2 regions of the Pseudomonas sp. NY15435 genome follow, and region 1 is predicted to be linked to the other one. Evidence: riboswitches for the same ligand, from Rfam matches in the RefSeq annotation. Region 1 holds a riboswitch; the other holds the start of a gene.

What was found. Region 1 has a riboswitch for cobalamin ahead of cobG (precorrin-3B synthase). Riboswitches for the same ligand answer to the same signal wherever they lie in the genome.
Region 2: another riboswitch for cobalamin. It lies ahead of ACNFH5_RS23835 (TonB-dependent receptor domain-containing protein); the one in region 1 lies ahead of cobG (precorrin-3B synthase).

What each region holds. Positions count from the first base shown of each region.
Region 1 covers NZ_JBLUQA010000004.1:526,892-530,222, reverse strand. The annotation lists gene ACNFH5_RS12645 (precorrin-8X methylmutase) at 1-195, opposite strand, end outside; gene cobG (precorrin-3B synthase) at 188-1,543, opposite strand; cobalamin riboswitch at 1,621-1,862, opposite strand; gene cbiE (precorrin-6y C5,15-methyltransferase (decarboxylating) subunit CbiE) at 1,930-3,141, shown strand; gene ACNFH5_RS12630 (cobalt-precorrin-5B (C(1))-methyltransferase) at 3,144-3,331, shown strand, end outside.
Region 2 covers NZ_JBLUQA010000011.1:166,855-170,185, reverse strand. The annotation lists gene ACNFH5_RS23835 (TonB-dependent receptor domain-containing protein) at 1-1,851, opposite strand, end outside; cobalamin riboswitch at 1,940-2,133, opposite strand; gene dxs (1-deoxy-D-xylulose-5-phosphate synthase) at 2,171-3,331, opposite strand, start outside.

The DNA.
Region 1 (3,331 bases):
GGCCGCACGGCCGATGGCCCCGGCGCCGGCGGAGAAACGCAGGTCCTGCACGACGTCGACCATGCCGCAGGCGTGGATCACCCGCACGGCGAGCTTTTCCAGGTCGGCGGGGATGCCGGTGAGATCGGCCTCGGCGCGGATGGTGGCGAAGGATTGGCGGTAGATCGCCTGGCCGTCGCGGATGTAATCAAGCATCGGTGGAAACTCCGGGTGCGGCGAGCAGGTCGCCCGCGGCATCGAGGGATAGGTTGCGCGCCAGCGGCTGGCCGAAGCCGGCCATGCCGTCGGCGCGACGGAACAGGTCATAGCGGCCGTCGGCGACGGCCAGCAGGGTGTAGGGGGCGACGTGGGCGGCGGCGCAGGAGCGCGGGCAGCCGCACAGGTGCACGCCGGCCGGCGGTGCGTGACGCAGGCGCTCGGCCAGGCGCAGGGCGTCGGCCTTGGTGTCGGCCAGCCCGCGCGCGCAACCGCTGGAGCCGCTGCACGCGACGAGGCGCGAGAGCGGTTGACCGGCATCGATCACCAGGCCGAGGTTGGCCAGCGCGGCGAGTACGACGGGAGCGTCGGTCAGGGATACATCGGGGAGGATCAGGCTTTGCCACGGCGTCAGACGCAGTTGTCCGGCGCTGAATCGCTCGGCGAGATCGGCAAGGCCGAACAGTAGGGTGCTGTCGAGGCGTCCGAGGATGAATCCCGCACCGACCATGGCGCGGTCCGGCTGGCGCTGCGGCTGAATCCCGAGATGGCCGAAAGCCCGCGGTACAGGACGACGCCAGTTATCCACAGCCGGCCCGAGGTGCAACTGGAAGGGCAGGCGTTGCTGCAGGCGCTCCAGCAGCACTTCATCGCGGAGCATCTCGCGCAGGTGGCGCATGCGCGTCTGGCCGTCGCCGGCAAGATCGAGGAAGAGGTGCAGCAGGCTTTCCACCAGCAGCGGTACCTGCTTGGCTGTCACGGCGGCGAGGGCAGGGGCATCCGTTTCGTGCTGCGGCGGACAACCGGCCAAGCCGAAGGCGAACAGCGGCGTCGCGTCGCCGGACATGGCCGACAGCCAGAGATCGTTGGGATGCTCCAGCATCGCCAGCGCTTCGCCGCCGTCCAGCTGGATGCCGAACTTGGGCGACAGGCCGTGGAAGCGCGGTGTGCGCTCCAGCAGATCGAGCAGTTGGCCGGCCAGGGGAGCTGCATCGAAAGTCGTGGCGGCGTCGAGGCCCAGCGCCGGGCTGACCAGCAGGTTGCGCACATCGTCCGCCGCCAGTTCGCGCGGGCCGAGACCGGCGGCGAGCAGTTCCCTGCTCAGCGCCTGTTCGGTGCCGGTGCGTATGCCGCGAATCTGCAGGTTGGCGCGATTGGTCGCTTCCAGCACGCCATCGGCATGGCGCTCGGCGGCCAGGGCGATGGCTCGCGCGGCGCTGGCGTCGAGTTGCCCACAGGGCAGCTTGATGCGGCAGATGCCGCCATCGCGGGAGGCCACGATGCGCAGCAGGCCGGGGCAGGCATGCGGACGGACGGGCGGAGCTGAGAATTCGGGCACTGAGGTCACCAGGGCTGGGTCGCGGTGACCTGCGAATCCCCCATAGGGGACTTCACGACACCGATACACCCCGCTCGATGTCTGCACGCGCGACTGGTTTCGTCGGCAGGTCTCCTGGCTGGCAGGTCCTCATCCAGCGCGGCCTTCCCGGTTGCCCAGTGGCCTGATCGACCGCATGAAAATGCGCTTCATGCTGTCGGATTGCGCGGACTCGCTGCTTACAGTTGCGGGGGCAGCCACGGTTCAACCGTGTTCCCTCTTCGGCTCTCGGATGCTTCGCTGTTCAATTGCGAAGCGTCCTACGAGCACCGACGAAGCGGGTATTATGCCTGCTTTGCCCGAAGGCAGGAAAAGCCTGCCCGTCGGATCGATCGTCGCACCTTCGAGGAAATTTCATGACGCCCTGGCTGACCATCGTTGGCATCGGCGAGGACGGTTATGCCGGCCTCGGCAAGGCCGCGCGCCGCGCCCTGCTCGCCGCCAGCGAAGTGATCGGCGCGCCACGCCAGCTGGAGCTGCTGCCGCATTGTCTGCGCGCTCATCGCCAGGCCTGGCCGAGCCCGTTCAGCCTGGAACCGGTGATGCGCCGGCGCGGTGAGCCGACCTGCGTGCTGGCCAGCGGTGACCCGATGTGGTTCGGCGTCGGCGCTAGCCTGGCCCGTCAGATTCCGTCCGAGGAAATGCTCGTGCTTTCCGCGCCGTCCTCTGCCTCCCTCGCAGCGGCGCGCCTGGGCTGGGCGTTGCAGGATTGCGCGCTGCTGTCGCTGGTGGCACGCCCATTGGCCGCACTCAACGCGCAGATCCACGACGGCGCCAGGCTGCTGATCCTCAGTAACGACGGCAGCAGCCCGGCGGCGATCGCCGCATTGCTGCGCGAACGAGGATTCGGCGCGAGTCGCCTCAGCGTGCTGGAACACCTGGGCGGTGAGGCGGAGCGGCGTATCGACGGGCTTGCCAGCGACTGGTCGCAGAGCGAGATGGCTGCACTGAACCTGGTGGCTGTGCAGTGCGTAGCCGGCGTCGACGCGGTTCGTCTGCCCCTGACCATCGGCCTGCCGGACGACGCCTACCGCCATGACGGCCAACTGACCAAGCGCGACGTCCGCGCCGTGACCTTGGCACGGTTGGCACCGAAGCCCGGCGAGCTCCTCTGGGATGTCGGCGCCGGCTGCGGCTCCATTGGCATCGAGTGGATGCGCGCACATCCGAGCTGTCGCACGCTGGCCATCGAAGCCAACGACGGGCGCCAGGAACATATCCGTTTCAACCGCGACGCCCTCGGTGTGCCGGCGCTGCAACTGGTCTGCGGCGCTGCGCCGGAGGCATTGCAGGGACTGGAGCGCCCGGATGCGATCTTCATCGGCGGTGGTGTAACCCTGCCCGGTGTCTTCGAGCAGTGCTGGGAGCAACTCAAGCCTGGCGGCCGACTGGTGGCCAACGCCGTCACCCTGCAGAGCGAGTCCATGCTGCTGAGCTGGCGCGCCCGCCTTGGCGGCGAGCTGACTCGTCTGTCGGTGTCCCAGGCCCAGCCGCTCGGCGGTTTCGATACCTGGCGCGCGGCGTTGCCGATCACCTTGCTGGAAGTGCACAAGCCCCAGGCTGAATGACCATGCGTGACGAGACGCCCGAAGAACCTCGCCCGCTGCGCAGCGGCTACACCACGGGCAGTTGCGCCACCGCCACCAGCCTGGCGGCGGCGCGCCTGCTACTGACCGGTGAAGCGCTGGACGCCGCACAGATCAGCCTGCCCAAAGAGCGCAGCGCGACCCTGCGCCTGGAGTTCTGCCGCCTCACGGT
Region 2 (3,331 bases), on a different contig from region 1:
CTCCGGCGTCCAGGTCACCGCCAGCAGCGCGGTACGGCCCGGCTCGCGGTAGGGACGGGCTTCGCCCATGAAGTCCGTCGGGCTGGTCGGGCGCAGGTAGTCACCCAGGGTGTAGTCGCGGTCCAGGGCGTTATCCAGTTTCAGGTCGAAGCGGATTTCATCGCTGGCCAGCCAGCTGGTGCGCAGGTCGAGCACGCCGTAGCCGGACAGTTCGCGGGTATTGGCCGCGTCGTCATAACGCTGGCTGACGGCGCGCCAGGTGCCGCCGACGCCGAAGGCGCCGAACTGCCGGTCGAGGTCCAGGCTCAGGGTGCGGCGCGCGCGGTAAGGCAGAGTGTGGCCGCTGTCGCGGTCGCGCGGGTCGATCAGACTCAGGCCGAGCGCGGCCTGCCAGCCCAGCACCTCGCGGGCGACGCTGGCTTCGAAGCCATCGATGCGCGCCTTGTTGATGTTCTCCGGCTGGTTGCTGGTGCTGTCCCAGGCGATCAGGTCGTCGATCTCGGTGCGGTACAGCGAGGCTTCCAGGTGCGTGCCTTCGATGTCCCCGCGCCATTGCAGTTCGTAGGTTTTCGAGGTCTCGGCCTTCAAGTCCGGGTTGCTCGCGCCGGGGTAGTAGAGGTCGCTGAAGGTCGGCGCGCGGAAGCCTTCGCCGTAGCTGGCAATCCAGGTCTGGCTTTCGCCCACCGGCAGGCTGAAGGCGGCGTTCCAGCTGTTCTGGCTGCCGTAGGCCTGGTTGTTGTCGTGGCGGATGCCCAGTTCGGCGCCGAAGCTGTCGCCCTTGAAGCTGTGCTGGGCGAAGAAGGCGCGGTTGCTGCGCTGGTCCTCGGCAAAGGCGGTGGTGCCATCGACCCTGTCTTCGTACCAGTCGGCGCCCAGGGCCAACTGGTTGGCTTCGTCCAGTTGCAGGCGGTTGGTCCAGCTCGCCGAGTGGCGGGTGGTTTCCAGCGTGCCGTTGTTCCAGCTGTCGGCGGCGCCCACGGCCTTGTTGCGGTCGTAGCTGCGGCCCAGCTCCAGGCGGCTGTTCCACATCTTGGTGATCTGGCCGTCGAGGTAGGTGCTGTAGCTGCTGACGCGGAATTCGTCCTGCGGCGTACCGGGCTCGAAGTTGTAGGCGTCGTCGTATTCGTTCTTGCCGCGCTGGTCATTGAGGTTCAGCCCGGCCTTCCAGTCATCGCTGAAGCGATGGTCCAGGTTCAGGTGCACGGCCTTGTTGCGCTGGGCGTCGTGGTCGTTGTCGGCGCCGACGTTGTCGCTGGTGCGGTCCCAGCCCTGGCTCTCGTCGAGGCTGCCACCGAGGTTGTAGCGGGTCTGCTCGTTGCCGCCGGAGAGGCTCAGGCTGCGCTCGAAGGTGCCGTGGCTGCCGGCGGCCAGGCGCACTTCCGGGTGCAGGCCGGCTTCGCCGCGGCGGGTGAAGATCTGGATGACCCCGCCGATGGCGTCGGCGCCATACAGCGCCGAGCGCGGGCCGCGGGTCACTTCGACGCGCTCGATGCTGTCGATGCTCAGGTAGTCCAGGCGGGCGATGCCGCTGCTGGCCGAGGCGACGCGCTGGCCGTCCACCAGTACCAGGGTCTGCGCAGTGCTGGTACCGCGCACGGAGTAGGACACCACGCCGCCGGAGCTGCCCATCTGCACGCCGGGCACGCGGGCGAGCAGGGCGGGGACGCTGCGCACCTGCAGGCGTTCGATGTCGGCGCGGGTGAACACGCTGTTGGCCGAGGTGGCTTCGGCGCGCGGCTGGGCCTGGCGGGCGGAGGTGATCACCTGGTCGGAGAGCGTGTAGATGTCGCCAGCGGCGAAGGCCATGCCGGGCAGCAGGCTGGTGGCCAGGGCGAGTCGGGTCAGTTTCATGGAACGTCCTCAAAAGCGGTCGGATGACTTTCGAGGAGGGCGTGGCAAGGGCGGCAGGCCGCACTTGACGGTGCGGCCCTCCGCAACACCTGTCGGGGCGTGTCGAGGGCGGTCTCCGGGCTGCCGACGTCACATCGCCGCCTTCCCACAAGAGCAGTGGCCATGGCGATGCTGCGCTCCCTTGGGGCGCGTCGGTTACCGTTGCGGGGGCAGCGCAGGTCTTTCACCTGCTTCCCGTTACCTCGAACGAAAACGGGCGCACCTTAGTCGGTGCGCCCGTCACTGGCAATACTCCCGGGGAGGGATGCGCCGATCGGTCTCAGCGGTTGCCGAGGGCCTCCAGGCGTGCCTTCACCGAGGCTTCGATGCCGGCGGCGTCCAGCCCGCACTCCGCGAGCATCTGTGCCGGTTTGGCGTGCTCGACGTAGTAGTCCGGCAGGCCCAGGTGCAGGATCGGCTGCTGGAGGTTCTCGCGGGCGAGGAATTCGCTGACGGCGGCGCCGGCGCCACCCATCACCGAGTTTTCCTCGACGGTCACCAGCAGCTCGTGGCTGGCGGCCAACTGGCGTACCAGTTCTTCGTCCAGCGGCTTGACGAAGCGCATGTCGGCGACGGTTGCGTCGAACTGCTCGGCCACTTTCAGCGCTTCGGCCAGTTGCACGCCGAACACCAGGAAGGCGACCTTGCCAGCCTTGCCTTCACGGCGCACCACGCCCTTGCCGATTTCCACCGGGGCCAGTTCGGCTTCGATGCTGGCGTTCGGGCCGGTACCGCGCGGGTAGCGCACCGCCGCCGGGCCTTCGAAGTGATGGCCGGTGGTGAGCAGCTTGCGCAGTTCGTTCTCGTCGCTGGGGGTCATCACCAGCATGCCGGGGATGCAGCGCAGGTAGGAGAGGTCGAAGCTGCCGGCGTGGGTCGGGCCGTCTTCGCCGACCAGACCGGCGCGGTCGATGGCGAACAGCACATCGAGGTTCTGCACCGCGACGTCGTGGATCAGTTGGTCGTAGCCGCGCTGCAGGAAGGTGGAGTAGATCGCCACCACCGGTTTGGCGCCATCGCAGGCCATGCCGGCCGCCAGGGTCACGGCGTGCTGCTCGGCGATGGCGACGTCGAAGTAGCGGTCCGGGAACCTGTCGGCGAAGGCGACCAGGTCGGAGCCTTCCTTCATTGCCGGGGTGATGCCGACCAGGCGCGGGTCCTGGGCCGCCATGTCGCACAGCCACTGGCCGAATACGCTGGAGTACTTCGGCCCGCCGGTCTTCTTCGGCACGGCGTGGGCGGGGGCGCCTTCGGGTTCGAGCTTGGTGATGGCGTGGTAGCCGATCGGGTCGATCTCGGCCGGGCCGAAGCCCTTGCCCTTCTTGGTCACCACGTGGAGGAACTGCGGGCCCTTGAGGTCACGCATGTTGCGCAGGGTGGCGATCAGGGTGGGCAGGTCGTGGCCGTCGATGGGGCCGATGTAGTTCCAGCCCAGCTCCTC